DNA from 4 places in the Ensifer sp. VA4 genome. Region 1 is predicted to be linked to each of the others. Evidence: predicted binding sites of a transcription regulator. Region 1 holds the regulator's gene; each other region holds the start of a gene.
What was found. Region 1 encodes PhoB, which activates phosphate uptake and scavenging genes when phosphate is short. Its sites were predicted from a motif close to TGTCATNNANCTGTCAT; they were not measured.

Region 1 (8,003 bases):
CGAGGAGCTCATCCACGAACTGCGCACGAACTTCACGATCGTCATCGTGACCCACTCGATGCAGCAGGCCGCCCGCGTTTCGCAGCGCACCGCCATGTTCCACCTCGGCAATCTCGTCGAGGAGAACGACACCGACAAGATGTTCACCAACCCGGATGACCAGCGCACCCAGGATTACATCATGGGCCGCTTCGGCTGAGGCCAATGACGGCTGCAACAGTAACTGGAAAGCGCCCGCAAGGATCGACGATCATGTCCATGCATATCATGTCCGCCTATGACGAAGAACTGAAATACCTGACGCGCCGCATCTCGGAAATGGGCGGTCTCGCCGAGCAGATGGTCGCTGAATCCGTTCGCGCCCTGGTCAATTCCGACCTGGCTCTGGCGCAGAAGGTGATCTCGGACGACACCATTCTCGACGATGCCGAGCGCCAGATCGGCGAAAAGGCGATCGTCACGATCGCCAAGCGCCAGCCGGTCGCCGCCGACCTTCGCGAGATCATGGGCTCGATCCGCATCGCCGCCGACCTCGAGCGTGTCGGCGATCTCGGCAAGAATACCGCCAAGCGCGTGATCGCGGTCGCCGGTTCCGGCATTCCGCGCAAGCTCGCCCGCGGTCTCGAGCACCTCGCCGAGCTCGCCCTGGTGCAGCTCAAGGAAGTGCTCGACGTTTATGCCTCGCGTTCGCCGGAAAAGGCCAACAGCATTCGCGAGCGGGACGAGGAGATCGATGCGATCTATACCTCGCTGTTCCGCGAGCTGCTGACCTACATGATGGAAGATCCGCGCAACATCACGCCCTGCACGCATCTTCTGTTCTGCGCCAAGAACATCGAGCGCATCGGCGACCACGCGACCAACATCGCCGAGACGATCTATTACATGGCGACGGGTGCCCAGCCGGAAGGCGAGCGCCCGAAGGATGACAATACGTCGACGTTGGGCTCGGTCAACGACTGAGCGTTAGACGCGCCGTTCGCAATGCATGCCCCGTGAATATCATCTGGTCGCGGCTCCGGTCGCGGCCCCGAATGCCTGTATCTGAAGCATGCGGCTTTCGCACCGCCTTTGAAAATGGCGGAACTGCTCCAGTTTAGAGTGTCTGAGCACCGGTCCGGCCATTGAGCCGCACGGCGCTCGCGGTAAGGAGACGTTACCTGATGTTGCCAAAAATCGCCGTGGTCGAAGACGAAGAGGCGCTGAGCGTCCTGTTGCGTTACAATCTGGAAGCGGAAGGCTTCGACGTCGATACGATCCTCAGGGGGGACGAGGCGGAGATCCGGCTCCAGGAACGCCTGCCCGACCTTCTGATCCTCGACTGGATGCTGCCCGGCGTCTCCGGCATCGAGCTTTGCCGTCGGCTGCGCCAGCGGCCGGAGACGGAGCGGCTGCCGATCATCATGCTGACGGCGCGGGGCGAGGAAAGCGAGCGCGTCCGTGGTCTCGCGACCGGTGCCGACGACTATGTGGTCAAGCCCTTCTCGACGCCGGAGCTGATGGCTCGCGTCAAGGCGATGCTTCGCCGGGCGAAACCCGAAGTGCTCTCGACGCTGCTGCGCTGCGGCGACATCGAGCTCGACCGGGAAACCCATCGCGTCCATCGCCGCAGCCGCGAAGTTCGCCTGGGGCCGACGGAGTTCCGCCTGCTCGAGTTCCTGATGTCCTCTCCGGGCCGGGTCTTCTCACGCTCGCAATTGCTGGACGGCGTCTGGGGCCATGACATCTACGTCGACGAGCGGACCGTCGACGTGCATGTCGGCCGCCTGCGCAAGGCGTTGAATTTCTCGACCATGCCGGACGTCATCCGCACGGTCCGCGGCGCCGGCTACTCGCTCGAAAGCTGAGCGGGGCGAACAACAGGCAATAAAAAAGGGGCCGCTCAGCCCCTTTTTTGTTCCTGTGCGCAGCCTCAGCGCATCCGCCGACGCTCGGCCGACGGCTGGTAGGCAAGCCGTGCATGGAAGTTGCAATAGGGCGAGGACTCCGGCGAGTCATTGCCGCAGAAGTGGAATTCTTCCTTCAGCGGATCGCCGATCGGCCACTTGCAGGTGCGTTCGGTGAGCTGGGTCAGCTCGAGGCGGCGCGACATCGGCACGACCACATCGGTGCTGATGCTGAAGTCCTGCTCGGCCACGAGATCCACCTCGATCTCTTCCTTGAGGACGGTGGCGCCGGACGGACGGGCAACGGTGCGGGTCGAAACACGCGAGGCGTAGTTCGGGGCGCGCGGGGCCGAGGTCGGCCGCTTCGGGCGGGCCGCCGCAGTGGTGCTGCCGCCAGCCTTGGCGCGTCCGGGAAGGCTCAGGCGATGAACCTTGCCGATGACGGCGTTACGGCTGACGCCGCCGAGCTGCGCCGCGATCTGGCTTGCGCTCAGGCCCTCGGACCAAAGCTTCTTCAGTTTCTCCACCCGCTCGTCAGTCCAGTTCATCTCTGCACTCTCCGTTCTCAGCGTTGGGGATGGCAGAATCCCTCACCGCACCCCGGCTGAACCCCGAGGTTGCAAACGCGATAACTCTTTTGGTGACTAGGTCCGCCGCATGCGTCTAGTAATTGAATGTTAACGTACTGACCGCCGGACTCCGTGGCAAGAGTCCGGGGAATCGCGCCGAATCGAATTCGTAGTTTTCCCCAACTTGCTCGATCAGCGTTGCATTTTTGCAAGCCCTTCCGGACGATTTTTTCGTCGCAGGGAAACGGGTCTCGCCATCGCGCTGCAAGGCTTGGTTTTGTTGACATTGCGGTGCGAAATGGGAATAGTGCCTGCGCCGCCGAAAGGCGGCATTTTTGATTTTTATCGGGCCGCATGAAGCTGCGGGATCGATGCCGATTGGAGTGAAGGAGAGCCTCGCATGACTGCAACCACGCCGCTTTACGATACCTACATGCGCGCGCCGTTGCGTTTCGAGCGAGGAGAGGGCGTCTGGTTGATCGCCGAAGACGGCTCGCGCTACCTCGATTTCGCCGCCGGCGTTGCCGTGAACTCGCTCGGCCACGCGCATCCGCATCTCGTCGAGGCGCTGAAGGCGCAGGCCGAGAAGGTCTGGCACCTTTCCAACCTTTACGAGGTTCCGGGGCAGGAAAGCCTTGGGCGCCGCCTGGCCGCCGTCACTTTCGCCGATCGGGTTTTCTTCACCAATTCCGGTGCGGAAGCGCTGGAATGCGCGATCAAGACGGCGCGGCGCTACCACTTCGCCAACGGCCAGCCGGAGAAGTTTCACATCATCACCTTCGAGGGTGCCTTCCACGGCCGCACGATCGCGACGATCGCCGCCGGTGGCCAGCAGAAGTACATTGAAGGCTTCGGACCAAAGGCCCCTGGCTTCTACCAGGTTCCGTTCGGCGACATCGCGGCCGTCAAGAATGCGATCACAGAAGAGACCGCCGCGATCCTGATCGAGCCGATCCAGGGCGAGGGCGGCATTCGTCCGGCGACGAAGGAATTCCTGCAGGAACTGCGCGCGCTCTGCGACGAGTTCGGCCTGCTCCTGATCCTCGATGAGGTGCAGACCGGCGTCGGCCGCACCGGCAAGCTCTTTGCCCATGAATGGGCGGGTATCCGCCCGGATATCATGGCCGTTGCCAAGGGCATCGGCGGCGGCTTCCCGCTCGGCGCCTGCCTGGCGACGGAAGAGGCGGCCGCCGGCATGGTGGCGGGCACGCATGGCTCCACCTATGGCGGCAACCCGCTGGCGATGGCCGTCGGCAATGCCGTGCTCGACGTCATCCTCGCTGACGGCTTCCTCACCCATGTGCGCGATGTCGCGCTCGTCTTCCGCCAGGGACTTGCCTCGCTGAAAGACCGCTACCCGGACGTCATCGAGGACATCCGCGGCGACGGCCTGATGCTGGGCATCAAGGTGAAGGGTCCTTCAGCCGATCTCTTGAAGGAAATCCGCGCCGAGAAGCTCCTGGCCGTGCCGGCCGGCGACAATGTGCTGCGTCTGCTGCCGCCGCTGACGGTGACGGCGGAGGAAGCACGCGAAGGCCTCGCACGCATCGAGCGCGCTGCCGAAGCAGTGCGGAAGGCCGGCGGCAACGCCGCTGCTTGACGGATAGGACCGACGCCGACACAGGGTGTTAGAATGATCTTCGTGCGTTCACGCGGAATGCGTGGCGCACCAGGGATCGATTTTTCAGACAGGAACCGAGTACGATGCCAGGCACCAGACATTTTCTCGATCTTTCGGCCGTGACGGCCGCCGATCTCCGGACGATCATTGACGACGCCCGCGTCCGAAAGGCGGCGACCAAGGCCGGAACCGCGGAGAAGCCGCTCGCCGGCAAGATGCTGGCGATGATCTTCGAAAAGCCGTCCACCCGCACACGCGTGTCCTTCGATGTCGGCATGCGTCAGCTCGGCGGCGAAACTCTGTTCCTGTCGGGCACGGAGATGCAGCTCGGCCGCGCCGAAACCATCGGCGATACGGCCAAGGTCCTGTCGCGCTATGTCGACGCGATCATGATCCGCACCACTGACCACCGGCGGCTGCTGGAATTGGCGGAGCATGCGACGGTGCCCGTCATCAACGGCCTGACCGACGATACCCATCCCTGCCAGATCATGGCCGACATCATGACCTTTGAAGAGCACCGCGGACCGGTGAAGGGCAAGACGATCGCCTGGACCGGCGACGGCAACAACGTCCTGCATTCGCTGATCGAAGGCTCCGCCCGTTTCGGCTATCGCATGAACATGGCTGTGCCGCTGGGCTCCGAGCCGCAGGACAAGATCCTGAACTGGGCCCGCAACAACGGCGGCGAGGTCCTGCTGTGTCACGATGCCGAGCAGGCGGTCGCCAACGCCAATTGCGTCGTCACCGACACCTGGGTGTCGATGAACCAGGAGCATCGTGCCCGCGGCCACAACGTCTTCCAGCCTTTTCAGGTCAATGAAGCGCTGATGAAGCACGCGGCCTCCGATGCGCTGTTCATGCATTGCCTGCCGGCCCATCGCGGCGAGGAGGTGACCGACGAGGTGATCGACGGCCCGCAGTCGGTCGTCTTCGATGAGGCCGAAAACCGCCTGCATGCGCAGAAGTCGATCATCGCCTGGTGCATGGGGCTCGTCTAAGCCCCTTGCCGGCAGGTGCGCGCTGGCGCAGCGCTTCGGTGGCTGCTGCGGGAGCGCGCGCTATTGACATCGCCGCTGTGCGACACGATCTAGGCGGCATGTGGGGCGCTCCTGACAGCAGTGAAGCGCCGACTGCAACGGGGTTGTGCGCGGCGCGTTGGCGAACGGCACACCCCCGATGGACAATCCGTTCATCGCGGGATCAATTGAGACAGCGGGCACGTTGCGCCGGGGGGATAGGAATGTCCCGGGCGTAACGCAGTTGGCTGATGCAAGGAGCAAGACATGACTGACATGACACCAGGGCTTGGTGAATTCGACTTTGCCGGTGACGATCACGTCGTGCCTTTCCAGGTGGAAGGTCTCGATGTGCGCGGCCGCGCCGTGCAGCTCGGCCCGATGCTGGACGCAATTCTGGAGCGCCACAACTATCCGCTTCCGGTCGCGCGGCTCGTTGCCGAAACCGTTGTGTTGACGGTGCTTCTCGGCACCTCGCTTAAGTTCGAAGGCAAGCTGATCGTCCAGACGAAGGGGGACGGTCCGGTCGATCTAGTCGTCGCCGACTTCTCGACGCCGGACCGCGTGCGCGCCTATGCCCGCTACGATGCGGATGCGCTGGCCGCCGCCGAAAAGGATGGCCGCACCCTTCCGCATGAATTGCTCGGCAAGGGCGTGCTCGCCTTTACCATCGATCAGGGCGCTCATACCCAGCGCTACCAGGGCATCGTCGCACTTGACGGTGCCACGCTGGAAGAAATCGCCGGCGTCTACTTCCGCCAATCGGAGCAGATCCCGACCAAGGTCAGGCTCGGCGTCGCCGAGCTGCTCGATCGCGATGAGAACGGCAAGCCGCGCCATCGCTGGCGCGCCGGCGGCATGGTCGCGCAGTTCCTGCCGGAAGCGCCCGAGCGCATGCGCCAGCCTGATCTCTCCGGCGGCGACGGCGATAACGGCGAAAGCGTCGTCAAGGACGACGATCACTGGGCGGAAGCCAAGGTGATGGTCGAGACGATCGACACCGACGAGCTGACGGACCCGACGGTCGGAACCGAACGCTTGCTCTACCGGCTGTTCCACGAGCGCGGCGTGCGCGTCTATGAACCGCAGGCGGTTTATGACCGTTGCAGTTGCTCGCGCGAGAAGCTCCGTTCGGTGCTCGCCAATCTGGAAGCGGATGATCTCGAAAGCACCATCGAGGATGGTGTCGTAAAGGTCACCTGCGAATTCTGCTCGACGACCTACCGTTTCGAAGCAAGCGAAGTGCAGCCGCAGGAGCAGGCGTGACTCCGGACAAGCGCGTCGCGATCCTTCAGAATCGCCCCTTGCGCTTTAAGCCCTTGATATTTCGCATGTCGTTATCGCAGGATCGCTGCACGTTTTGGCGCGACATGCTTTAGTTCAGGGTACGCACGAGCCCGGGTGAATCGAGCGAGAAGGCGGGGATGGCCACGTTGAAGGTCTCTCCGCCTTCTGATTCCATGCTGTAGTGGCCGAACATCACGCCCGATGGCGTATCCAGCGGGCAGCCGGACGAATATTCGTAGGTATCGCCGGGATTGAGCAGCGGCTGCTCGCCGATCACGCCGGGACCGCTGACCTCATCGACCTGTCCGTTCTCGTCCGTGATATGCCAGTAGCGGGTCATCAGCCGCACGGCTGCGTCGGAATGGTTGGAAATGACGATGCGATAGCCCCAGACATAGCGGCCGTCATCAGGATCCGACTGCTCTTCGAGATAGTACGGCTCCACCGTAACTTCTATGTCGCGGGTCAAAGCGCGATACATGGGCAACACCTTGCTTCAGGTCTTTCAGGGTATTCTACAGCAAGATGGTTTCGTCAAGAATAACGGCAAGATTGTGCATAGCCATTCTGGGGCAATGGCTTGCGGCATCATGATCGGGTGTTTGAGCCCTCTCGTTCCCGCTGCCACGGCGTAACGCGGGGGGGGGCGCCGCGAGGGATCGACGGCCGCCGCCTGCTGCGACGGCCGTAGGTTTCGGTGGGGCGTCTCAGGCCTTGACGGCCTTCAGCGCGCGGGCGAAATCCTCGACAACGTCCTCGCTGTCTTCGATCCCGGCGGAGAAGCGCACCGTGCCGGCGGAAATGCCAAGTTCTTCGCGGGCCTCGTCGGTGAGGTTCTTGTGCGTCGTCGTTGCCGGATGGGTGATCAGGCTCTTGGAATCGCCGAGGTTGTTGGAGATGCGAACGATCTCGAGCGCATTCTGCAGCGCGAAGGCTGCCTCCTTGCCGCCCTTCAGTTCAAAGGCGACGAGGGTGGAGCCGCCAGTCATCTGCTTGGCAATGATGTCCGCCTGCGGGTGATCCTTGCGGCCGGGATAGATGACCTTGGCCACCTGCGGCTGCTCTGCCAGGAAGTCGGCGACGCGGCGTGCGGTTTCCGTCTGCTGGCGTACGCGCAGCGGCAGGGTCTCGATGCCCTTCAGCAGCGTCCAGGCATTGAACGGCGACATGGCCGGGCCGGTGTGGCGGAAGTAGTCGTGCAGGTTCTCGTCGATCCATTCCTTGTCGGAAAGCACGACGCCGCCGAGGCAGCGGCCCTGGCCGTCGATGTGCTTCGTTGCGGAGTAGACGACGATATGCGCGCCGAGTTCCAACGGTTTCTGGAAGAGCGGGGTCGCGAATACGTTGTCGACGACGACCTTGGCGCCGATCTGGTTGGCGAGCCTGGCGACGCCGGCGATGTCGATCACTTCGAGTGTCGGGTTGGTCGGGCTTTCGAGGAAGAAGACCTTGGTGTTCTTCTGGATCGCCTTTTCCCAGTTCGCCAGATCGCGGCCGTCGACCAGCGTGCATTCGATGCCGTATTTCGGCGCGAGCGTTTCGACGACCCAGCGGCAGGAGCCGAAGAGCGCGCGCGCGGCAACGATATGATCGCCGGCCTTCAACTGGCAGAGGATCGCCG
Region 2 (8,003 bases), on a different contig from region 1:
GAAGCAGGTTGTAGAGCAGGTCGTCCACCGGCTTGGTGACGGAACCCAATGTCTGGGCCAGTGCCTGCTGGACGACCGTCGGGCTGCCGAGCGTCAGGAACAGAACCTGGATGTTGAGGTCGAGATTGTTGAGCAGCGTCTGGGTCGTGGAGGTGAGAATATCCTTCGTGGAGACGCTCTTGATCGAGCGAGCGGCAATCTCGGACGGGCTGAAGCTCAGACGCGAGGCCTTCAGGTTTTGTGCCTCGACATGAGCGAGCGCATCGATCTTGACGACGAGGGCATCGACGAGGCGGGCCCTTTGCACGCGGGCATCGGACGAAAAGTTCGACAGCACCGTCGGATCGACGTCGCCGATGGCGATCTCGGCAATGCCCGGGACCGCATCCACGCTGACCGCTGCGTTTTCCGGGGTGCCGCCGTAGCAGCGAATGTCGGCAAGCTTCGCCTCGGCATAGGCGAGTTCGACGTAGATCGGCAGTCTGATGCGAATGCCGGCGAGGGCCGCCAGGCCATCGACGTTGACTTCGACGGCGAGGCGGGTTTGTGCGGTGCGGACGGCCGCGCCCGGCGTTCCAAGGCGATGGCTTGGCGTTTCGACCGGCGGTTCGCCGATTGCGAGCTTGACCTTGGCAGAAGCGATGCCGGGAAGCCCGGTCACGGCGTTGAGCGCGATCTGGTTCTCGCCATTGGCGATCGCTGCCGCCGCGGAGACGATCTGCAGTGCGCTGACTTTCATCGCCCAGTCGGAACCGGCATCGATCTGCAGGCTCTTCTTGGGATCGAGGTTGAGGATCTGCGCCAGCGTCACGGTCTTCTTGTTGTTTGCGGTCGAAAGCTCGATGCTCTTCAGTGCCGCCGTCACGGTTCCCGACAGACCCTGGACGAGCCGCATCGAGGAGAGCAGCTGCGGCATGGTCAGATCGGCCTTCAGCACGTCCTCATAGGAGGCCGCGGTCAGGTTGAGCTTTGTCGCGACGATCTTCAGGAACGGCTGGACGTCGATGTCGGCATCGATCAGCGCCTCGTAATCCATGACCTTGAGGGAGATGGTCGTGCCGAGCATCTGGCCGAGGATCGAATTCAGCAGTCCGTCGTTCAGGCTGGCGAGGCGCGAGCCGACGGAGAAGGCGGCAATCTTGGAGCTCGCGGCGGTGCCGATGACGCTGAGATCCGGCGGCGCGCTGAACAAGGAGGCAAGGAAGATTTCCCCCTTCTTTTCCAGCAGGACCTGCACGGCATCGGTTGGCGTCGCGTCCTTGACGAAACGCTGCCCGGCGTCGACCGATGGGTCGGGGACGTAGCGGCCGCGTGTCAGCGTCGCGACGCCATCCACCTTGCCCGAGCCGACATCGCTCAGCGGCAGCACCTTGCCGTCGACCGTCATCAGCCCGCTCGGCGTTGCCACGGCATAGTTGAGACCATTGTTGGAGAAATGATTGAGCACGGCCTTCTCGGCCAACGAGATGTTGGCCGCCGCCGCGATCGCGGCGAGGTCGACCGTCGACTGCATCTCGCGCTTCTGCACGGTCAGATAACCGTAGTCGATGCCGAGCCCCATGGAGGCGACGACCAACGGCATGACCAACGCGGCGGAGATGCCGATGTTTGCGTCCCGCGATCGGAGCAGCCCGCGCAGTCGCGTTGATTTCCACGACATGTCAGACCCCTCCGACACGAATGGTTGCAAAGCGCTCGATCTCGCTGCTCGGCATCGCGAATGTGAAAAGATTGAAAATCGGCAGGTCTGCGGCGTCGTATTTGATCCGAACGGTGAACTGGTTGGTGTTGTTGGCGTCGTCCTTGACGGTGACGACCATGCGAGAGGACTTGATGAAGGCCTGATCCATGGTCGTGCGCTGGATATAGTCGGTCGCGAGGCGCTCGCGTTCACTTTCCGATAGCCCAGCGATGGCTGTGCGCGCGGCATCGGCGGCGATCTGCTGTATGGAATGGGCTGTGCTGAGATAGATGCCGTAGGCGATCAAAGTCAGCACGCAAAGGAAGAAGAGCGGCGCTATGATTGCAAATTCGATTGCAGCGGCGCCGTCTCGGCCGCCTAAAAGGCGCTTGAAGTTGGACATTGCAGCATCTCCGCGTACCCACGTTGCTGTATTCTTTTCGAATGTCCCTGCATCCGTACGATGCCCCTCAAACGTTAATTTTTTCATACTCTGATAAGTTGTTGAATCCGCGACGATTTCGCAAAAATGTTGCAAAAAATATATTTTGAGTTGAATTAGTGTTTATGAAAATTGGCGCGTTTTACCGGCCCGAAGCAGCCGGACGGCCGATGGGCGGATGGCAACGAAACTGATCCGCGGGGCCTGCGTTTCGCCTCGCGCCGGGGGCGGATCCAGGGTGTCGTGGTTCGCGCTCAGTCCCGGCCGGGTGCTGAACGGTATTGTTCGAGCTGCCGGTTGAGGGTTGCGAGGTCAGCGCGCAGCTCCGAAATCTCGCGTAGCAACACGTCGTCGACCTTGTGGTGCAGAGCAATCAGTTCGACTTCCGATTTCAGATTGACCTCGTAGTCCTTGGACGCGGCGAAGCGGTCGCGTTCGGCCTGGCGGTTCTGCGACATCATGATGACCGGCGCCTGCAGCGCGGCAAGCATGGAAAGCACCAGGTTGAGGAAGATATAGGGGTAGGGGTCGAACGCACCGGTGATGAGCAGCACGGAGTTCACCAGGACCCAGCAGACGAGAAAGCCGCAGAAACCGATGATGAAGCTCCACGAGCCGCCGACGCGGGCGATGCTGTCGGCAAGCCTGTCGCCGAAGGAAAGCCCGGCCGTAAAGGCGGCATGTGAATCGGTGGCAACGGTGCGCCGATCGCGGGCGTGCGCAAGAATGCGACGTTCGATTTCGCCAAGCTCGTTCAGCGGCTTGCCGAAAAGCTGTTTTGATAGGTCGTTGAAATGCGGCATGGCGATCTCCGGTGTTGGCCGGAAGCAATCTAGAGCGCAGATGCCGCAAGGAAAATCAGGCGGGGCCGGAAAATACAGAGAGCCGGACCGGATGCAGCCGGTCCGGCCCTCACGGATCAGTGGGTTTCAGCCGCGCTTGCGAAGAGTTCGGCGTGAGACTTGAAGAACCGGTCGGTCGAGAAACGTTTACCGAACATCATGTCGTGCTGCAGGAAGCGATAGTCGCGCAGCAAAGCGGGCACCTTCGGCTGGCGCGACCACTCGGCGACTTCCTTGCCGTTCTTGCGGATCAGCATGTAGCGGTCGACGACGCGGAACTGGTCGTGAACCTTGCCGAGGAACCCGGTGTAGTAGGGGTGCTCGTAGCCGGATTGCTTGAGGATCGTGTAGGAGAGGAGGGCCGGGCTGATCGTGCCGACGTTCTTCTTCGGGCCTGTCTTGTTCGACCAGACGACCAGCGGCGTTTCATGCTGCGCCTTCATCTGGTCCTTCGAACCCTTCCGCTCCGCGGTGACGCCCTTCATGAAGCCGGTATTGGTATAGACGGTGTTCAGCGGCGGCAGGTGGTCGCCGAAGAGCACGATGATCGTTTCGCGATCGCGCTTCTTCGCCCAGTCCATCAGCTTCTTCAGGCTGTCGTCGGCTTCCTTGATCCCTTGCGAATAGGTGGCGAGCACCTGGCGGTCGCCTTCCGGCAGGTTGCCTTCGATCTTGATGGTGTTCTTCGCGTAGCGGTTCGCCTCATAGGGACCATGGCCCTGGAGCGTGACGGCGAAAAAGAAGAACGGGTCGTCCATCGCATCGGCCTGGCGGATGATCTCGTTGGTCAGTGACTCGTCCGAGGCGAAGATGCCGCGCTTCTGCATCGGCGGCATGTTCTCCTCCGACCTGAACGTGTCGAAGCCGAAGGCCTTGTAGACGGCGGTGCGGTTCCAGAACCAGCTCTGGAAGGGATGGATGGCGCGCGAGACGTAGCCTTCCCCACGGAAGAAGGTGGCAAGCGACGGGATCGGGTTGCGGATGTACTGCTGGTACGGAATGCTGCCATAGGGCAGGAAGGCGTTGGAGAAGCCGGTCAGCGCCTCGAACTCGACATTGGCGGTCATGCCGCCGAATTCCGGCGAGAAGACGTTGCCCGACTGCATCTCGCGGATCGTCGGCATCGGATCGGGCGAGAGCTTGACGTTCGGCAGGCGGGTCGGATCCCAGAAGGACTCGCTCATCAGCACGATGACGTCGGGCTTGCCGCGGTGCGAGGTGCCGGCCGGAAGCGGCTTCACCGGAATGCGATCGATGGCATCGGCCATGTAGCCGGCGGGCGCGCTGACATTGGCCATCGGCAGATTGATGGCGAAAGCGAGTGCGAAGCCGTTGTGCTTATAGTTCTCGGTCTGGTCCCACATGATGGGGAGGACCTTCAGGCGGTCACGGATCCAGGAGAACTGGTTGTAATCCATGATGTTCCAGAAGGCGACGAGCAGCGGCAGCGCAAAGGCGAGCCGAGCCACGCGCTCGCGCGTCGTCAGCTTGGGGAAGTTCCGCCAGGCAAAACGCAGCAAGAGGGCGATCGCGATGACCCCAGCGACGAGGCCGACGGCGATGCCGACGGCGGTCCAGGGCCGATCCTTCACCAGAACAGGCATCAATTCCATGATCTGGCGGCCGAACAGGAAATCTGTCGGATAGAGCGGGTCGGACAGGAAGACCTGCTTCTGCTGGCAGATGACGGCCGGTATGACGGCAAGCGGCGCCATCACCACGGCCGACTTGTGCTCGCGGCCGAAAATGCCGTCGATGGCGAGCAGGATGAGGAAGAAGGCGCCGACCGTGGTCAATGCCGGGCGCATGGGGTCGAGGAAATAGGCGACCGTATCGGTCATCGACTGACGCACGACCAGTTCGACGACGAACACGAGAGCAGCTGCGACGAAAAGGGAGAACAATGCGCTGCGGGTGCCCGCGAGCGTCTTGGCGTGCCGCGCGGTGAAGCCGGGTCTATCGACATAGACGCGCGAGCCTCTCGCGACAGCGGAATCGATACTAGCCAATATATTCTCCAATTCACAAATGTGTCGTGTAACTGTCATACGCTCGTCATTTTGAACAGGGGATGAATGGTTTCTTAACGGGAGTTGGGAACAGCTTTCCGCCGCGTGACGGCGCTGCAACTGCCCTGGATAAGAACCGGGAAAGACAGAATTTTTCGGATTTTTTCGTCTAGCGGCGATTGCCTGTGGGTATTTTCCCGCGGATTGCGCTAAAGAACACTGCGAAAGCCAGATGCAATCGCTCAGAAGAGACCGACAGGCCCGCTCATGACCGCTCACAAGACCGCCCCCTCGCTCCTCCGCATCGCAGTCGCCCAGCTCAATCCGACCGTGGGTGACGTCGCCGGAAACCTGGCCAAGGCACGTGAGGCACGCGCCGATGCGGCGCGCCAGGGCGCCGATCTCCTGCTTTTGACGGAGTTGTTCATCTCCGGCTATCCGCCGGAAGATCTGGTGTTGAAGCCGGCCTTCCTGAAGGCCTGCTACCAGGCGGTCGAAAAGCTGGCGACCGAGACGGTCGACGGCGGCCCGGGCGTCATCATCGGCTTCCCGCGGCAGGCCAAGACCGGACGGCACAATTCGGTGGCAGTGCTCGACGACGGCAAGATCATCGCGGTCCGCGACAAGGTCGATCTGCCGAACTATGGCGAGTTCGATGAAAAGCGCGTCTTCGACCAGGGCGAGATGCCGGGGCCGGTGAATTTCCGCGGCGTGCGCATCGGTATTCCGATCTGCGAGGACATCTGGGGCGATCTCGGCGTTTGCGAGACGCTGGCCGAAAGCGGCGCGGAAATCCTGCTGTCGCCAAACGGCTCGCCCTACTATCGCGGCAAGGTGGACGTGCGGCATCAGGTGGTGCTGAAGCAGGTCATCGAGACCGGCCTGCCGATGATCTATGCCAACCAGCTCGGCGGCCAGGACGAACTGGTGTTCGACGGCGCGAGCTTCGCCTTCAATTCCGACAAGTCGCTGGCCTTGCAGATGAGCCAGTTCGAAGACGCCATCAGCATCGTCGAGTGGAAGAAGGGCGAAAACGGCTGGCACTGCGACAGCGGGCTGAAGTCGCGCCTGCCGGAGCGGGAGGAGGCGGACTACCGTGCCTGCATGCTCGGCTTCCGTGACTACGTCAACAAGAACGGCTTCAAGAATGTCGTGCTCGGTCTTTCCGGCGGCATCGATTCGGCGATCTGCGCCGCGCTGGCGGTCGATGCGCTCGGCGAGGAGCGCGTGCGCACCGTCATGCTGCCCTATCGCTACACCTCGCAGGAATCGCTGAAGGACGCCAAGGAATGCGCCGCCGCGCTCGGCTGCCGCTACGACATCGTACCGATCTCAGAACCGGTCGAAGGCTTCCTCAGCGCACTCTCCGACATGTTCGAGGGAACCGAATCCGGCATTACCGAGGAGAACCTCCAGAGCCGTACGCGCGGCACGATCCTGATGGCGATCTCCAACAAGTTCGGCTCGATGGTGGTGACGACGGGCAACAAGTCGGAAATGTCGGTCGGCTATGCCACGCTCTATGGCGACATGAATGGCGGCTTCAATCCGATCAAGGACCTCTACAAGATGCAGGTCTACGCGCTTTCGAGCTGGCGCAACACGACGGTTCCGCCGGGCGCGCTGGGTCCTTCGGGCATCGTCATTCCTGAGAATATCATCGACAAGGCGCCGTCGGCAGAACTTCGCCCCAACCAGACGGACCAGGATTCGCTGCCGCCCTATCCGGTGCTCGACGATATTCTCGAATGCCTGGTCGAAAAGGAGATGGGAACCGACGAGATCGTGGCCCGCGGCCACGAAGAAGCGACGGTTCACCGGGTCGAACACCTGCTCTACATCGCGGAATACAAGCGGCGGCAGTCGGCGCCGGGCGTCAAGATCACCAAGAAGAATTTTGGCCGCGACCGCCGCTACCCGATCACCAACCGCTTCCGCGACCGGGGATAGGCGGTGAGGCCCTCGGTGGGCGGGAGGGCAAGCACGGCGGTCCCGCGTTCACGGATGACGAAATCCGGCTGATCCGGCTGTGGTCGGGAAGCGACGTTTCCGCTGCCAGGCAGCCTTCGGCGCAGATCGCCTACTTCGCGACGCCGCCGGTCTTCGGCGTCTATGGTCGTCATCGTCGGCGTTGCTTTCGTCTGCATCCTGCTGCTGTTGGCCCGGGGCACCGTCTCGATCTGGCGGGAGCAGCGCCATTCCATCTTGATGCAGTCGCTCTGCGGCAAGGTCCTGGCGGCGCGGGCGAAAGAACGCAAACAGCTGCTTGACTGCGGCGGGAGAACGGTATGCGCAGTTCCATCGAAACCTATGACATCGTTACCGGCGAAACGCGTGTCGTCTGGCAGACGGATCGGCTGGTCGAGGCGCCCAACTGGTCGCGGGATGGCGCGCATCTCGTCATCAACGGCGATGGCCGCCTTTATCGCCTCGGCTTCGACGGTTCGGAGCCGACGGAGATCGACACCGGCTTTGCCACGCTCTGCAACAACGATCACGGCATCTCGCCCGATGGCGGCACGATCGCGATCAGCGACAAAACCGAGTTCGGCAAATCGGCGATCTACCTGCTGCCGGCCGAAGGCGGAACGCCGCGGCTGATCACCGGCAACCTGCCATCCTATTGGCATGGCTGGTCGCCCGATGGGCAAGCGGTGACCTATTGCGGCATCCGCGACCAGGTCTTCGACATCTACACGATTTCGGTGGATGGCGGCGAGGAGAGGCGCTTGACCCACGGCGAAGGGCGCAATGACGGGCCCGACTGGTCGGCGGACGGGGAATGGATCTATTTCAACTCGAGCCGCACCGGCCGCATGCAGATCTGGCGCGTCCGTCCCGATGGCAGTGATGTCACGCGGATCACCGACAGCCCCTATGGCGACTGGTTCCCGCATCCGTCGCCGGATGGGAAGCATCTGCTGGTGCTCTCCTATGACGGCGACGTCTTCGATCATCCGCGCGACCTCGATGTCCGCCTGCGGCTGATGGACATGGATGGCGGCAATGCGCGCGTGCTGTTCGAGCTC
Region 3 (8,003 bases), on a different contig from region 1:
CCGCGAAATCGCGCAGGCCCAGCGTGACCATCCGCGCCGGAAGCCCCGTGCGCTCCCGGACTGTTTCGTAAGCAAGCTCGTGCAGCGTTACGAGATTGGCCCCCGCCTTTTGACCAGCGAGTTCATTGAGCATTGCCAGCATGTTGGCGTAAGCAACGAAGGTTTCCTCCAGAGCGTGCCTGGCCTCCTCGTCAGGCGCGAGATCGTAACACAAGATCGACGTGTGGTTGCTCTGAGCCATAAACAATTACATAAAGCACCGCTTTTGTGCTTTCAAGGATCAGCTCAGTTTTAGGTTGCAATTTTCTTACGTTGAACGCGACTACGGTTTCAGCGCTTGCAAAGCGGGACGGAACCAGCAGAGGCGGGTGACATCGGAAGCGCGAAAATCGCCCGGCGAAATCAATCCCCCTTGTTGTCCCGCAACCAAATCTCCAGCGCCGCAATCACCGACAGCCGCAGGCTTGCGCCCTTGGACAAGGCGTGGGTGAGGGACATGTCGTCGCCTGCGAAACCCATCTCGGCCATGATGTCGTTCGCGCGCATCCGGCGGCGGTTCATGACGGTGCGGATTTCGGCGATCGCTTCGGGAAGCAGGTAGCGGCCGCTGGCGATGGCGGAGGGCTGGTGCGCTGCGCGTGGCGGATCGATTTCAACCGGTGTCGTGGCCAGTTTCACGGCGTCGTTGCTGCTCAGCCAGTTCAGGAAAGCCTCGCGTTCGGCGGGGCTTGCCTTGGTCCAGGAATTCTTGAGCTTGTCGAGACGGGTGCGCTCGTCCTTGAGCCCGGCCGCGACGAGCGCCTTGCGCAGCGACGGGATGCGGCCGGAGAGCAGGTCCGCATGGATCTCAGGGAAATCGAGCTTCAGGCGCTGCATGTCACCGGTTTCGTCGCGCTTGGTTTTCTTCGACATGCTCATTCCCGCGTCGTTCGTCCAGGCCGTTTCAGCGGAAACGTCCCGTCTCCGCAGCCGTGTAAATAAGGCGAAGGGGCGCTTTCGCGTTTCTGGCGCAGCGGCGCGGATCAAGCAGCGTGCCTGAGCCGAGCTGATCTCGTCCAAGCCTCCGCCGCGCTCCGCGCTTCTGCGCGACATGCTCTAGCGTGGTCGATCGCCCGGCGCGAGCGAAATAGCCCACTATCCTCTGTCCTTTGCGGACCATTGCCGATAGAACCGGGATCGAAGCGGTGCTGCGGCGCGATATCCGATCGGTATGTTCGCTCGACGCCTTGACGTCATGCATCCAGCTTTACGCAAGTCCCTTCGCCTATCGTCACCTCAATGGCCGGGATGTGACACGGCGAATGAAGGACAATGATATGTCAAAGGATATCGAACATTACCGCGACCCATCCGATTCGATGGTCGCCCTCTATCTCGCCAACAACGACGGCGACGAACTCACCGATGCCCTGGTTGCCGCGCTTGAAGACGCGTTCCGAATTCTGCGCGACGAGATCTCCGGCGAGACGATGCACTGAAGCGGTGACGCATCCGGAAGCGTCAGCGCCAAGCGGCGTAGGCGTGCTTCGGTGGGCTCGCATTGACCACAGCGGATAAGGGGTTGTAGGGGTCCGCTTGGGTAAGCCCCCCTTGCTAACGGATGCGCTGGCTCAGGCCACCGGCCAAGCCAGGCTGCTCACAGGCCGGGGCGCCGTTGCATAGCGATCGCCTGCCACGTCAGTTATTCCGCAGCAGCGCCTCCACCGAAAGCGCGGCCGTCAGCACGGCCGCATCCGTTCCATTCTGCCCCACCAGCATCATGCCGGCCGGGCGCAAGAGGCCCGGCATCGGCAGCGTGATGGCGTTCAGGTCGAACTGGTTGGCGATCTGGCAATTGCGCAGCAACAGATCCTCCACGCGGTTGTATTCCGCCCGGTCCGCTTCGACGCTTGCGATCGGCACGGCGGCGATCGGCGTCGTCGGCAGCGCGATGAGATCGTAGGGCGAAAGCCGCTCGTCCATTGCGGCGGCGAGCCCGCGCCGCGTTTCCAGCAAGGCGGCGATGGCCGCATCGGGTACGGTGAGACGGCGCCGAAGCGGGAGCTTGACCCTGTCGTCGACGGGGGCCGCGGCGTCATTCAGCCAGCCGGCATGGATGCGGCTTGCCTCCATGCCGGCGATCGAGCCGATCCTGGTTGCTTCGCCGAGCTTCTCGATCAGGTCCTCTAGCGTGAAGTCGACGATTTCGGCGCCGGCCTTGGCCAACCGGTCGAGGCTTGCCGAGAAAGCATCGGCGATTTCGGGCGAGAGGTCTTCGAGCAGCCTTCCCCGGGGAAGGCCGATGCGAAGCCCTGCAATCGGGCGGGCGACGGGCGGTTTCGGTTGCTCGCCGGCGATCACGGCGTCAGCCATCGCGCAATCGGCAACCGTTCGCGCAAGCGGCCCGAGCGAATCGAGGACGGGCGACAGCGGAAAGGCGCCGGCGAGCGGGATGCGGCTGGCGGTCGGCTTGAAGCCGACGATGCCGTTCAGTGCCGCAGGGATGCGTATGGAGCCGCCGGTGTCGGAACCGATGGCGATGTCGCAGGTGCCTTCGGCAGCCGAAACCCCGGCGCCGGAAGATGAGCCGCCGGGGATGAGGCTCTCGTTGGTGGCGTTGCCGGGCACCGGGTAGTGCGGATTGAGGCCGACCGCGGTGAAGGCGAACTCGGTCATGTGGGTCTTGCCGATGATCACGGCACCGGCAGCGCGCAGTCGCTGGACGACGAGGGCATCTTTCTCGGCCGGGACCGCATTGCGGCGGATGATGGAGCCGGCAAGCGTCGGTTCGCCCGCAATGTCGAACAGGTCCTTGATCGAAACGATCTTGCCGTCGAGCGGACCAAGGCTCGCGCCGTCCCGTCGGCGTCGGTCGGAGGCATCGGCTTCCGCGCGGGCATTTTCCGCACAGAGGCGTACGAAGGCTTTTTCTTCGCGCCGGCGATCGTTGAGCCGGCTCAGGATCTGTTCCAGGCGGTCGCGGGCGGGAGCGTTGGCGAAGTGAGACACGATGATGACCTGTCGATTTGGTGTCGCGGCGCGGCGGCGTGAGGCGGGATCGTTGCCCGGATTCGCAGTGCGGTCAGGCGTTCTTCTTTGATAGCAGCATTGGCGGCGAAAGCCATTGCTGCGATGCCGATGAGATGGTCTCGACCTTCACCGAACTGTCGCCAAATCGTTCAAATAGTTTCATGCGGCTGTTACGTCGCTGACATCGGCATGACCAAAGGTCCGGCACGCGCGGTCGCGCTGCCGAATCGGAGGTCTGTTTGGCCGATATCCTCAAGACGCTTTCCCGGCGTTCTTTCCTGCTTTCCGCCGGTGCCGCGGGGTTCGTCGCCTCATCCGGCCTTGCAACACCCTTCTATGCCAGAGGCTACGGCCGACCGGAGTTCATTCACGGCGTGCAATCGGGCGATGTCGATACATCCTCCGGCATGATCTGGACACGAGTGGATCGACCGTCGCGCGTGTCGGTCGAATATTCGACGACCGAGAGCTTCGCCAATTCGGTTCGGCTTGCCGATCTCACGGCGACGCCCCAAACCGATTGCGCGGTCAAGTGTTCGCTCGACGGGCTGCTGCCGGACCAGGATATCTTCTACCGTTTCACCGCCACCGATCTTTATGATGTCAATCGTGTCTCCGAGCCGGTGGTCGGCCAGTTTCGCACCGCCCCTTTGCGCAAGCGCTCGGTCCGGTTTGTCTGGTCCGGCGATACCGCGGGCCAGGGCTGGGGCATCGACGATATCGGTATGAAGACTTATTCGACCATGCGGCTGCACGAGCCGGATTTCTTCATTCATTCCGGCGATACGATCTATGCCGACAATCCCATCCCCGACGAGGTCCCGCTTCGCGATGGCGGCGTCTGGAAGAACCGGGTGGTCACGCATGAGAAGCGCGACGTGGCGCGCACGCTGGAAGAATATCGCGGCCAATGGAAATACAACCTGCTCGACGAGCATGTCCGGCAGCTGAATGCCGTCTGCCCCACCTTCTATCAGTGGGATGACCATGAGGTCCTGAACAACTGGTCGGCCTCGACCGATCTTCGCGACGATCCGCGCTATCCGGAAAAGGATGTCGCCGTCTATGCCGAGCGGGCGGCGCGGGCGTTCAACGAAATGACGCCGATCCGCACGCCGGCGACGCAGCCCGGACGCATCTTCCGCAAGGTCGGTTACGGGCCGCTGCTCGACGTGTTCTTCGTCGATCTCAGGTCCTATCGCGGCGCCAACCAGGGCGAGGGCGGCGGCGCGCTGTTCGGCTGGCGGCAGGCGGACTGGCTGAAGCGCGAACTTGCCGCCTCGCGCGCGGTCTGGAAGGTGATCGCCTGCGACATGCCTGTTGGACTCGTCGTCTGGGACGATTATGCCAACAGGCGCGGTTCGGACGCGATCGCCAATGGCGACAATGGTGCGCCTCAGGGACGTGAGCGCGAATTCGCCGATCTCCTCACCTTCATCCGCGACAATGGCATCAACAACCTCGTCTGGCTGACGGCGGACGTGCACTACACCGCCGCGCATCGCTACGATCCCGAACGCGCTGCCTTCAAGGACTTCACGCCCTTCTGGGAGTTCGTGTCGGGGCCGCTTCATTCCGGCACCTATGGGCCGAAGGAACTCGACATGACCTTCGGGCCGGAGGTCCGCTTCATCAAGGCGTCCGGCGGCGGCATCGACAGCAACCTGCCGCCATCGGCCGGTCTGCAGTTCTTCGGCATCGTCGATATCAACGGCCAGACGGAGCAGATGACGGTCCGTTTGATGGACCGGCAGGACCAGGAACTCTGGCGGGTGACGCTCGATCCGGCCGCGATTGCATGACGAATCTGGTCCGGGTCGGCCACTTCCCAAACCCTGTTTGCGAGACCCCCGGCGGGTGCAAACCCATGGCCTACCGGCATTTGAACGCGGCGCTCGTGCGCGCGCCCCCTTTCGCAATCGCAAAAAAACCTGTATGAGCGCGACCATTGAAAAAGCGGCGTGGCCCATCGGGGCTTGCCCTGAACCTCCGAGACGAAAAATGAGCATTCGTAACATCGCGATTATCGCGCACGTCGACCATGGGAAAACGACCCTTGTTGACGAGCTCCTGAAGCAGTCGGGCTCGTTCCGCGAAAACCAGCGCGTTGCCGAACGCGTCATGGACTCGAACGACCTCGAAAAAGAGCGCGGTATCACCATTCTTGCCAAGGCGACTTCGGTCGAATGGAAGGGAACCCGCATCAACATCGTCGACACCCCCGGCCACGCCGACTTCGGCGGTGAAGTCGAGCGCATCCTGTCGATGGTGGACGGCGCCATCGTTCTCGTCGACGCTTCCGAAGGCCCGATGCCGCAGACGAAGTTCGTCGTCGGCAAGGCGCTGAAGGTCGGCCTGAAGCCGATTGTCGCGATCAACAAGATCGACCGTCCGGACGGCCGCCACGAGGAAGTCATCAACGAGGTCTTCGACCTCTTCGCCAATCTCGACGCCTCCGACGAGCAGCTCGACTTCCCGATCCTCTACGGTTCGGGTCGCGATGGCTGGATGAACGTCGCTCCCGAAGGTCCGAAGGACCAGGGCATGGCGCCGCTACTCGATCTCGTCCTGAAGCACGTGCCGGAGCCGACGGTTGCCGACGGCCCGTTCCGCATGATCGGAACGATCCTCGAAGCCAACCCCTTCCTCGGCCGCATCATCACCGGCCGCGTTCACTCGGGCTCGGTCAAGCCGAACCAGGCCGTCAAGGTCCTCGGTCAGGACGGCAAGCTGCTCGAATCCGGCCGTATCTCGAAGATTCTTGCCTTCCGCGGCATCGAGCGTCAGCCGATCGAAGAGGCCCAGGCAGGCGACATCGTCGCGATTGCCGGCCTCACCAAGGGCACCGTCGCCGATACCTTCTGCGACCCGTCGGTCACCGAAGCACTGACCGCCCAGCCGATCGACCCGCCGACCGTCACCATGTCCTTCATCGTCAACGATAGTCCGCTTGCCGGCACCGAAGGCGACAAGGTCACGAGCCGCGTCATCCGTGACCGCCTGTTCAAGGAAGCGGAAGGCAACGTCGCGCTGAAGATCGAAGAATCGTCCGAGAAGGATTCGTTCTTCGTCTCCGGCCGCGGCGAATTGCAGCTCGCGGTCCTGATCGAGACCATGCGCCGCGAAGGCTTCGAACTGGCCGTGTCGCGTCCGCGCGTCGTCATGCACAAGGACGACAACGGCCAGCTGCTCGAGCCGATCGAAGAAGTGGTCATCGACGTCGACGAAGAGCATTCCGGCGTCGTCGTGCAGAAGATGTCGGAGCGCAAGGCCGAAATGGTCGAGCTGCGTCCGTCCGGCGGTAACCGCGTCCGCCTGGTGTTCTTCGCGCCGACCCGCGGCCTCATCGGCTACCAGTCGGAACTTCTGACCGACACCCGCGGCACGGCGATCATGAACCGCCTGTTCCACGACTACCAGCCTTACAAGGGTGAGATCGGCGGCCGCGTGAACGGCGTTCTCCTGTCGAACGACGCCGGCGAATCGGTTGCCTACGCGATGTTCAACCTGGAAGACCGCGGCCCGATGATCATCGACGCCGGCGAGAAGGTCTATGCCGGCATGATCATCGGCATCCACACCCGCGACAATGATCTGGAAGTGAACGTGCTGAAGGGCAAGAAGCTCACCAACATGCGCGCCGCCGGCAAGGACGAAGCCGTTCGCCTGACGCCGCCGATCCGCATGACGCTCGAGCGCGCGCTCTCCTGGATCCAGGACGATGAACTCGTCGAAGTGACGCCGAAGTCGATCCGCCTGCGCAAGCTGCATCTCGACCCGAACGAGCGCAAGCGCTTCGAAAAGGCCCGCACCGCCGGCGCTGCGTAAAGGAAGAATGCCCCTCATCCGCCTGCCGGCACCTTCTCCCCGCAGACGGGGAGAAGGGAAATGCCGCGCTCGCTCAAGTCCCCTCTCCCCGCTTGCGGGGACAGGGCCAGGGTGAGGGGCAGTCCCATGCTGCGACTTCGTCGACTATGAAACCCCGGAGCGATCCGGGGTTTTTTGCTGTGTGTGCCACGGATGGGCGACTTGCGGATAAAGTTAAAAAGGCGTTAACCTTCCACAGGGAGCCGTTAAAGTTGCCTGTGGGTTAACGCTGGCCGGCAACCGGGCGGGATTCCTGTTCGCCCTGTGTGCGTTTAGAGTCGCGAGTCATGAAGACTGTTTCGATCGAGGTCCGGCCTGGAGAGCCGCAGGAAGCGGCGGCGATTGCCGACGTGCACCGCGTTTCGTGGTTGCAGGCCTATGGCGGTCTCATTCCCCATCGTCCACTGGTTCAGATGGTCAACCGCCGCGATGAAGTGTGGTGGCGCAAAGCGACGCGCGGGCCGGCGACGCTGCTCGTCGTTGACGTTGCCGGAACCATTGCCGGCTATGCAACGCTCGGCCTCAGCCGCGCCAAGGCGCTGCCGCAGGAAGGCGAGATCTACGAGATCTATCTCAGGCCGGAATATCAGGGCATTGGTCTCGGACGCATCCTCTTCGGCGAAGCCAAGAGCCTGTTGCGTTCGCTCGGTTGCCGCGGCCTCGTCGTCTGGTGCCTCGAGGACAGCGAACACGCCTACCAGTTTTTCCAGGGCGCCGGCGGCACCGATATCGCCGAAGGCATGGAAGACTTCGGCGACAAGCACCTGAAGAAGGTCGGCTTCGTCTGGAACTGATCCGCTCCGCCCTGCGGACAACCCCCTGAAATCGAGGGCTTATTCCGGCAGCTGATTGTTGGGCTCGGCCGCCTTGTCGCCGCGCGTGCCGTGATAGCTGGCCTTGTCGATGCCGCAGCGGAAGGTCGGCGCCACTTCGTCGGCGATCTTGCGGGCAAGGGCGTTCGGATCGGGATTGGCAAGCGCATCGACATAGTCGGCGACACAACCCTTGCCGTCATCCTTCTGCGCGACCTTGGAGACGACGAGGACCTGGCCCTGAAGCGCGGGGACCGAGGCGCCCGAGGCGTCCGTGTTCTCGATAAACCAGCGCAAGATCGTCGCGACCGGGGT
Region 4 (8,003 bases), on a different contig from region 1:
TCGGGCATGCCGAACCAGCCGTTCTTGGTGGTGGCGGTCGAGAACGAAGCGCCGACCTCGGCAACACTTGGATCGCCGCACTTCAGCAGCACGTCCCAGCGGCTCTTCAGCGAAGCGAAGTCGCCGTCGGTCTCGGTGATCTCGACGATATGGCCGAAAGCGTTCTTGGCGCGCGGGTTGGCGGCGTCGACTTCTTCGGCCTTGCGCTTGGTATTGTTGGTCAGCATCACGTAGACCTTGCCCGTCTTCGGGTTCGGCTGCACGTCTTCCGGACGGTCCATCTTGGTGGCGCCGAGTGCATCGGAGGCAAGACGGGTGTTGATCAGCACGTCGGCCTGGGAGGCGAAGCCGTTGGCTTCGGTCAGCGGGCCCTCGCCGTGGACCAGCGGCATCCAGGTGACGGTGCCGTCTTCATCGAACTTGGCGACATAGAGCGTGCCTTCGTCGAAGAGATCCATGTTGGCGGCACGATCATCAGGGTTGAACGTGCCCTTGGTCACGAACTTGTAGACATAGTCGAAACGCTCGTCGTCGCCGGAATAGAGCACGACGCGGCCATCCTTGTTGACGATCGATTCGCAGCCTTCATGCTTGAAGCGGCCGAGTGCGGTGCGCTTCTTCGGCACCGAAGTCGGGTCCAGCGCGTCGACCTCGACGATCCAGCCGAAACGATTGGCTTCGTTCGGCTCCTTGGAGACGTCGAACCGGTCATAGAAGGAGGCCCATTCATACTGGCCGCCCGGGGCGCCCAGGCGCTTGAGTTGCTTGTATTCGGGATGATCCTCGGCAATCTCGCCGCCGAAATAGCCGTTGAAGTTTTCTTCGGCCATCATGTAGGTGCCCCAGGCGGTGACGCCGCCGGCGCAGTTGTTGATCGTGCCGAAGACTTGTCTGCCCGTCGGATCGGACTGCGTCTTCAGGCGGTCATGACCGGCGGCGGGGCCGGTGATCTGCATCTCGGTGTTGACGGTGATGCGGCGGTTGTGCTTGCCGTCGAGAACCGGCTGCCATTTGCCGTCGACCTTGCGGATCTCGATGATCGTGCCGCCATGGGCGGCCATCTCGATGTCGACCAGTTCCTTGGTATATTCGCCGAGAATGACCTTCTCTTCCTCGACTTCCTTGCCGTCCTTCGTCACCTTTTCCTTCACGACGCTGGCGAACGCCGGGAACATCAACTCGGCATTGGTGTACTCGTGGTTGACGACCAGGAGACCGTGGTCGGCGCTGCCGTCGAGCGGGATGAAGCCGACATAGTCGTTGTTGTAGCCGAACAGTTTTTCCTGGGCGGCGGCCGTCTGGTTCTTCGGGTCGAACTCCGGGCTGTCGGCGAAGATCTTGTCGCCCCAGCGCAGCAGGATATCGGCATCGTAGCCTTTGGCGACATGGTGCTTTTCATCAACGCCGGCTTCGATCTCGGTGAAGTCGAAACGCGAACCTTCTTCGGCGCGCGCTTCTTCGGCGGTCAGGAGAGCGAGCGGGCTGACGGTCGTCGAAATCGCGGCAACGGCAAGCGAGCCGCCGATAAACGAGCGGCGCGAGAAGCGGCGATGGATGATGTCGCCCATCGTCGGATTGGTGGAACAGTTGTGGCCGATGTCTTCCAGCTCTTCCCTGCGTTCCGTCAGCGTCTTGAATTCGGTCTCTTCCGTCTGGCCGAGATGCTTGTCCATGATCGGGTCTCCTGGTTGAACGATGGAAACCACCGCGTGCGACGGCGGTGCTCATCCGCCTGTATCAGTTGCTCGATGACAGTTCTGCGACATTTCCGTGAAGAGATTACAGCACTCGCCCCGTCTACGGCATGTTTCCTTAAACCGTCTTCGATTTAAGGAAACATGCGGCAATTCAGGTGCTACAGCGATCTTTGCGCGTCGGGCGGGACGCGCGGCGCTGTAGACATTTGGCGAGCGCGCAAAAGTTTGTATGGTTGCGCGCGGTTTGCATGTGCGACTGTCAGGGGAAACCATGTTCGAACTCTTTGATCTTTTTGCCGTTATCCTGGCGCTTGCTGCTTTGGTCGGCGGTCGCAGGACGGCCGAGCGGCTGGAGCGTGAACTCGCCACCTTGAGGGCGGAGGTCGCAAGCCTGAAGGCCTCGTCGCGCGATGGCGTTGAAGCCGAAGGCACGAGCGAAGAGTTTGCCGCTGCGCCCGAATTGCCGACGGAAACGGAGACGGTTGCCGCCGTCGGCCTGCCGGCAAGTGTGCACGAGGGTGAGCGGATCCTTGGCGACGCCGAGAAAGCGGCGGAAGGCATCGAGGGCGACGGGACGATCGCCGCCGGCACGGAAGCGCCGCAGCCGGTCATGGCCGCGCCCCGTAAAGCCGAAAGCCTGGAAAGCCGTCTCGGTGCGCGTTGGGCCGTCTGGGTCGGCGGCATCGCGCTGGCGCTCGGCGGCGTCTTCATGGTCAAATATTCGATCGATGCCGGCCTCCTGAGCCCGGCGGTTCGCCTCACGCTTGCCGCCCTGTTCGGCCTCCTGCTGGTGGCCGCGGGGGAGGTCATTCGCAGGCGCGCCGTGCCTGTCATCGCCAATGAGTTCCAGAACGCGATGATCCCCGGCATCCTGACGGCTGCCGGTGCCGTCACCCTCTTCGGCGTCGCCTATGCCGCCTACGACATCTACGGCTATATCGGCGCGGGCTCAGCATTCGTTCTCTTGGCCGCGATCTCGCTGGCGACCGTCGGTCTGTCGCTGCTGCATGGACAGGCGCTCGCCGGCCTCGGTCTGCTTGCCTCGCTCGCAACGCCGGCACTCGTCTCCAGCGACGAGCCGCGCCCCTGGGTGCTCTTCGGTTTCCTGTCAGTCGTCTGGGTGGCGACCCTCTTAGCCTCGCGGCTGCGGACCTGGACCGTAGTGCCAACTTTGGCCAATGCGGGCATCGGGCTTTGGGGGCTCGCCTATATCAGTGCGGTTTCGCCATTCGAACCGCTGCCGGTCGCTTTTGCGCTGCTGGTGATGATCGCGGGCACCTGTCTTATCTGGCCGGGGGCCACGGAAGCAGCGCCTGCGGCCGAGGTGCCTGACGGAGTGGCGCGACGCGGCGCCGTTGCCGGACCGTGGGAGCGGCTGTTTATCCCGCCGCATGCGGCAATTTCCATTTCCGCGGCCATCGCCGCCACGGTTCTGGCGCTCCTTCTCATCAGCCCGGCGGTGACCGCGGTCAAATATCCTGTGACGGAATTTGCCGTGGTCATTGCTGCGCTGGCAGCGCTCGGAGCGTGGCGGACGACGGCGGTCTATCCCGCCGTGCTTTCTGCGGTCGGCGCAGTCGCCGGCGTCTGGAGCCTGACGGCGCTGAGCGGCGTGCTCGCCTATCTCGATCCCTCGCTGGCCGATGCTCTCCCGACGGTCGTGCTGCCCGGGCGGACCGCCATGATCACCGCGATGCTGCTTGCGGCGCTGTTCGTGGTGCTCGGTGGCTTCGTGCTGTCGCGCCGCCTCGTCACGCATCCGCAATATTCGACCCTCTGGGCCGGCATTGCCGCGGGCGTTCCGATCGCGCTGACGGTCATGTCATTCCTGATGACCGGTAACTATGCCTTCGACCTGCCGCACGGCCTGTTCTCGCTCGTCCTCGGCGCCGTGCTGCTCGCGCTGGCGGACTGGCTTTACCGACATGACGGCGGGACCGAGGCACGCGACACGGCGGCTGGCCTGCTGGTCGCCGGTTCGTTCGCATTCTTCGTTCTTGCGCTTCATGCCTGGACGGACGGATTGGTCACGACGCTTGCGATTGCCGTGCTCGGTACGGCCTATGCGCTCGCGACGCGCATCCGCACCTGGCCGATGCTGCCCTGGATGACCGGCGCGGCGGCCGTCGTCGTTCTCGGACGCATCGCCTGGGAGCCGACGATCGTCGGTGCTGGCAATCTCGGCACCACGCCCGTCTTCAATGCGCTGTTGCCCGGCTACGGCATTCCCGCCGCGCTCCTCGCCGGTTCGGCCTACTTCCTCAGGTCCTGGCCGGATACGCGCGTGCGCAACCTCCTGCAGGCGCTGGCGAGCCTCTTCGTGCTGCTGACGCTCGCGATCCTGGTGCGCCATGCGATGAACGGCGGCGTGCTCGACAGCTCGGTACCGACGCTCGGCGAGCAGTCGATCTACACGCTGCTGGCGATCGGAGCGTCCGCCATCTTCATGAGCCTCGACATGAAGTCGCCGAGTCCCGTCTTCCGTTACTGCGGCATGGGCCTCGGCGTACTCTCGATGTTGTCGGTGCTGTCGGCGCATCTCCTCGGCCTCAATCCTTACTTCAGCGGCGAGCTCCTGGGCCGTATCCCGTTCTTCGACCTGCTGCTGATCGGCTATCTGTTGCCGGGGCTCGGCTATGCCGGGCTCGCCTGGTACGCGCGCGACAAGCGGCCTTTGCCCTATGTCATGGCGCTCGCGGTCAGCGGCGCGGTCCTTGCCTTCGCTTGGGCCAGCCTTACCGTGCGCCGCGCGTGGCAGGGGGAAAACATCGCGGATTGGAAGGATTTCCTGCAGGGAGAAACCTACACCTATTCTGTCGTCTGGCTGCTGCTCGGCGTGCTGCTGCTCGTGCTCGGTTCGCGCTTCCATGCCAAGAGCATCCGCATCGCTTCGGCCGTTCTCGTCTTCGTCGCCGTGTTGAAAGTGTTCCTGATCGACATGTCCAACCTCGAAGGTTTCCTGCGGGCACTGTCCTTCATCGGCCTTGGCGGGGTATTGATCGGCATCGGGCTTTTCTACCAGAAGATCCTGTCCGGTGTCGGCGCCGCATCGACGGCGCCGACGAACCCGACCGAACAGCAATAGGATGTCATGACACGCATTTCGAAACTCGCGGCCGCCTTCACGCCGCATGAGGAGCTCGCAGCGGTGCTGTTGCCGCATGCCTTTGCCGCCGATGACGGGTCGCATGATGCCGCCCATCTGATCCGCGTCTGGAAGAACGCCGCACGCATCCATGCGGAGGAGGGCGGGGATGCCCGGCCGCTTGCCGCAGCGGTGCTGCTGCATGATTGCGTTTCGGTCGAGAAGAACTCGCCGTTGCGCACTGAGGCATCGCGGCTGGCGGCGGAGAAGGCGACAGGCATCCTGCAAGGTCTCGGATGGGACGCGGCGGACACGGCCGCGGTGGCGCATGCCATTTTGACTCACAGCTTCTCCGCCAACATTCCGCCGGAGACGCTGGAGGCGAAGATCCTACAGGATGCCGACCGGCTGGATGCGATCGGCATGGTCGGTGCCGCCCGGTGTTTCTACATCGCCGGGCGCATGGGCAGCGGCCTCTATGATCCGCTCGATCCGCTGGCGGAGGCAAGGCCGCTCGATGACAAGGCCTTCGCCATCGACCATTTCGAAACCAAGCTTTTCCGGCTGGCCGATGGCTTCAAGACCGAAGCTGGCCGCCGATTGGCCATGGAGCGCGAGCAACGGCTGCGCGACGTGCTTGCCATGATGCTCGATGAAATTTAGAGCAAATCCAGGAAAAGTGTGAAACGGTTTTCCGTTCGGATTTGCGACTTTTCAGAAACTGGATCATTTCCCCGTTTCCTCGAAACAGAAAAATGATCTAGCCGTTTCAACGGATTATCGCGACCTGGTGAATCGGATCGTCAGGCGCTTGAATCAATTTTTGAAGATGAAGGAATTGCCCATGAAGGTGACCGGCCTCAACATTCATCCGCTGAAGAGCGGCCGCGCGATCGCCCGCGAGATGGTTACCGTCAATCTCGACGGTGTCGAGGGCGACCGGCGTTTCATGCTGATCGAGCCGGATGGGCGCTTCATTACGCAGCGCGAATTGCAGGCGCTGGCGAAGGTCGAAGCCAGCCACATCGATGGCGGCGTGCACCTGAAGATGGGTGGCAGCGAGATTGCGGTACGCTTTGATCCGGATCGCCGGCTCAACGTCCGGGTCTGGGGCAGCGAAGTCGATGCTGCCGTGTCGGACGATGCGACGGACGCGGTTCTGTCCGCATGGTTCGCCCGCCCGGTCAAGCTTGCCCACATGGACGCCTCGGCCGAGCGCCTGGTCGGTGCCGAATGGGCGGGTACGGCGGCACCGGTGGGCTTTGCCGATGGCTTCCCGATCCTGATCACGACGACAGGCTCGCTCGCTGATCTCAACCGGACGCTCACTGAAAAGGGTCAGGAACCCGTCGGCATGGATCGTTTCCGCACCAATATCCTCGTCGATTGCGACGAAGCCTGGGAGGAAGATTTCTGGGAAAGCGTCGAGATCGGCGGTATCCGGTTCGATCTCGTCAAGCCTTGCTCCCGTTGCATCATGACGACACAGGACCAACTCACCGGCGAGCGCATCGGCGGCAACCCGATCCAGGGGCTGGCCGAAAAGCGCATGTCGGCCGACCGGCGCGTGGCCGGCGTCCTCTTCGGCTGGAATGCGGTCCCGCGCAGCGAAGGCACCGTGAGGCTCGGCGACGAGGTCAAGGTCATCGGCCGGCGCAGCGAGCGCTGGCCGATGAAGGTGCGTGTTTCGGCATAGAGCGGGATGAGGAAAAATGCATGCGGTTTCCGGCCGCATTCCGCTCCAACTTTTCAGAGCCCCTCACGCCCAGGGCGTGATACCGAGTAGCTTGGCGCCGAGATCCGAGAGGCTGGCGGGGGGAGGCGTTGTGCTTCTCCCATTCACGCGGATTCCCGGGGATGGCTCGACCGGGTGATCGATCTGTTCCGCAGCCGTTTCCGCAGCGCCGGGTGAGGCGGGCATCAATTCCGGTGATCGCGGCGTCAATTTAATTGGCTTTTCTCTATTTTGACCGCCGCATAGGATGCCGCTCCTTCAATCGGAGATATTCCATGTCCGCTGTTTCCGGAGCATGTGCGCCGTCCAGTGCCAGCCGGGAGATGCCCTGGCTGATCATTGCGGCCGGCTCGATCGTTGCAATGCTCACCTTCGGCCCACGCTCGGCGATGGGCTTCTTCCAGTTGCCGATGCTCGCCGATACCGGCTGGGACCGGACGACCTTCGGCCTTGCCATGGCCGTGCAAAACCTCTGCTGGGGACTGGGGCAGCCGTTCTTCGGCGCGATTGCCGACCGCTTCGGCACCTGGCGGGTGCTGGCCATGTCGGGGCTTCTCTATGCTGCGGGCCTGTTCATCATGGCCTTCGCCAACGCGCCGATCTGGCTGCATATTGGCGGCGGTATCCTGGTAGGGCTGGGTATCGCTTCGGGTTCCTTCGGCATCGTCCTCTCCGCCTTCGCACGCAACGTTTCGCCCGACCAGCGGTCGCTCGCCTTCGGCATTGGCACGGCGGCGGGCTCGGCCGGCATGTTCCTGTTCGCGCCTTTGAGCCAGGGGCTGATCTCCGCCTATGGCTGGTCGGACAGTCTGGTCTATCTCGGCGTCCTCATGCTGCTGGTGCCGTTCTTCGCGCTTCCGCTGCGCGGCAATGCGTCCTCCGGTCGCCAGAGCGAGGCGCACTACAAGCAATCGATCGGCGAGGCGCTGAAGGAGGCGCTCGGCCACAGGAGCTACCTGCTCTTGGTTTCGGGCTTCTTCGTCTGTGGCTACCAGGTTGCCTTCATCACCGCGCATTTCCCGGCCTATATCGGCGATATCGGCATTGACGCGCGCTATGCGGTGATTGCCCTGGCGCTGATCGGCTTCTTCAATATCATCGGTTCGCTGTCTGCGGGTTTCATCGCCCAGCGCTACTCGAAGCCCTATTTCCTGGCGCTGATCTATCTCGCCCGCTCGGTGGCGGTGACTGCCTTCCTGCTGCTGCCGCAGACGCCGGTCTCCGTCATCGTCTTCGCGATCGTCATGGGCCTGCTCTGGCTGTCGACCGTGCCGCCGACCAACGCGCTCGTCGCCATCATGTTCGGCACCCGCCACCTCGGCCTGCTCGGCGGCATCGTCTTTCTCTCGCACCAGGTCGGCTCATTCCTGGGCGTGTGGATGGGCGGCTATCTCTACGACCGCTTCGGTTCCTATGATCCGGTGTGGTGGCTCGGCGTGGCGCTCGGCGTCTTCGCGGCGATCGTCCATTGGCCGATCGAGGAAAG

Region 2: AC0C6X_RS11970 (LTA synthase family protein) is a predicted target of PhoB. The motif match lies at 4,997-5,013, and genes of this name have one in related genera.
Region 3: AC0C6X_RS08590 (alkaline phosphatase D family protein) is a predicted target of PhoB. The motif match lies at 3,167-3,183, and genes of this name have one in related genera.
Region 4: AC0C6X_RS11175 (PhoX family protein) is a predicted target of PhoB. The motif match lies at 1,749-1,765, and genes of this name have one in related genera.

What each region holds. Positions count from the first base shown of each region.
Region 1 is NZ_JBVQPO010000001.1:623,212-631,214, reverse strand. It holds gene pstB (phosphate ABC transporter ATP-binding protein PstB) at 1-199, shown strand, start outside; gene phoU (phosphate signaling complex protein PhoU) at 250-963, shown strand; gene phoB (phosphate regulon transcriptional regulator PhoB) at 1,164-1,847, shown strand; gene AC0C6X_RS02940 (GcrA family cell cycle regulator) at 1,913-2,434, opposite strand; gene AC0C6X_RS02935 (aspartate aminotransferase family protein) at 2,856-4,055, shown strand; gene argF (ornithine carbamoyltransferase) at 4,160-5,077, shown strand; gene AC0C6X_RS02925 (Hsp33 family molecular chaperone) at 5,363-6,361, shown strand; gene apaG (Co2+/Mg2+ efflux protein ApaG) at 6,471-6,863, opposite strand; gene AC0C6X_RS02915 (O-succinylhomoserine sulfhydrylase) at 7,090-8,003, opposite strand, start outside.
Region 2 is NZ_JBVQPO010000006.1:106,472-114,474, forward strand. It holds gene AC0C6X_RS11955 (TadG family pilus assembly protein) at 1-1,660, opposite strand, end outside; gene AC0C6X_RS11960 (TadE/TadG family type IV pilus assembly protein) at 1,662-2,084, opposite strand; gene AC0C6X_RS11965 (DUF1003 domain-containing protein) at 2,378-2,926, opposite strand; gene AC0C6X_RS11970 (LTA synthase family protein) at 3,043-4,974, opposite strand; gene AC0C6X_RS11975 (NAD+ synthase) at 5,242-6,924, shown strand; gene AC0C6X_RS11980 (TolB family protein) at 7,263-8,003, shown strand, end outside.
Region 3 is NZ_JBVQPO010000004.1:293,985-301,987, forward strand. It holds gene AC0C6X_RS08570 (PspA/IM30 family protein) at 1-241, opposite strand, end outside; gene AC0C6X_RS08575 (hypothetical protein) at 403-912, opposite strand; gene AC0C6X_RS08580 (hypothetical protein) at 1,317-1,478, shown strand; gene AC0C6X_RS08585 (amidase) at 1,678-2,988, opposite strand; gene AC0C6X_RS08590 (alkaline phosphatase D family protein) at 3,249-4,811, shown strand; gene typA (translational GTPase TypA) at 5,011-6,837, shown strand; gene AC0C6X_RS08600 (GNAT family N-acetyltransferase) at 7,164-7,670, shown strand; gene AC0C6X_RS08605 (hypothetical protein) at 7,710-8,003, opposite strand, start outside.
Region 4 is NZ_JBVQPO010000005.1:362,742-370,744, reverse strand. It holds gene AC0C6X_RS11175 (PhoX family protein) at 1-1,673, opposite strand, end outside; gene AC0C6X_RS11170 (DUF2339 domain-containing protein) at 1,969-4,782, shown strand; gene AC0C6X_RS11165 (HD domain-containing protein) at 4,789-5,445, shown strand; gene AC0C6X_RS11160 (MOSC domain-containing protein) at 5,627-6,478, shown strand; gene AC0C6X_RS11155 (MFS transporter) at 6,793-8,003, shown strand, end outside.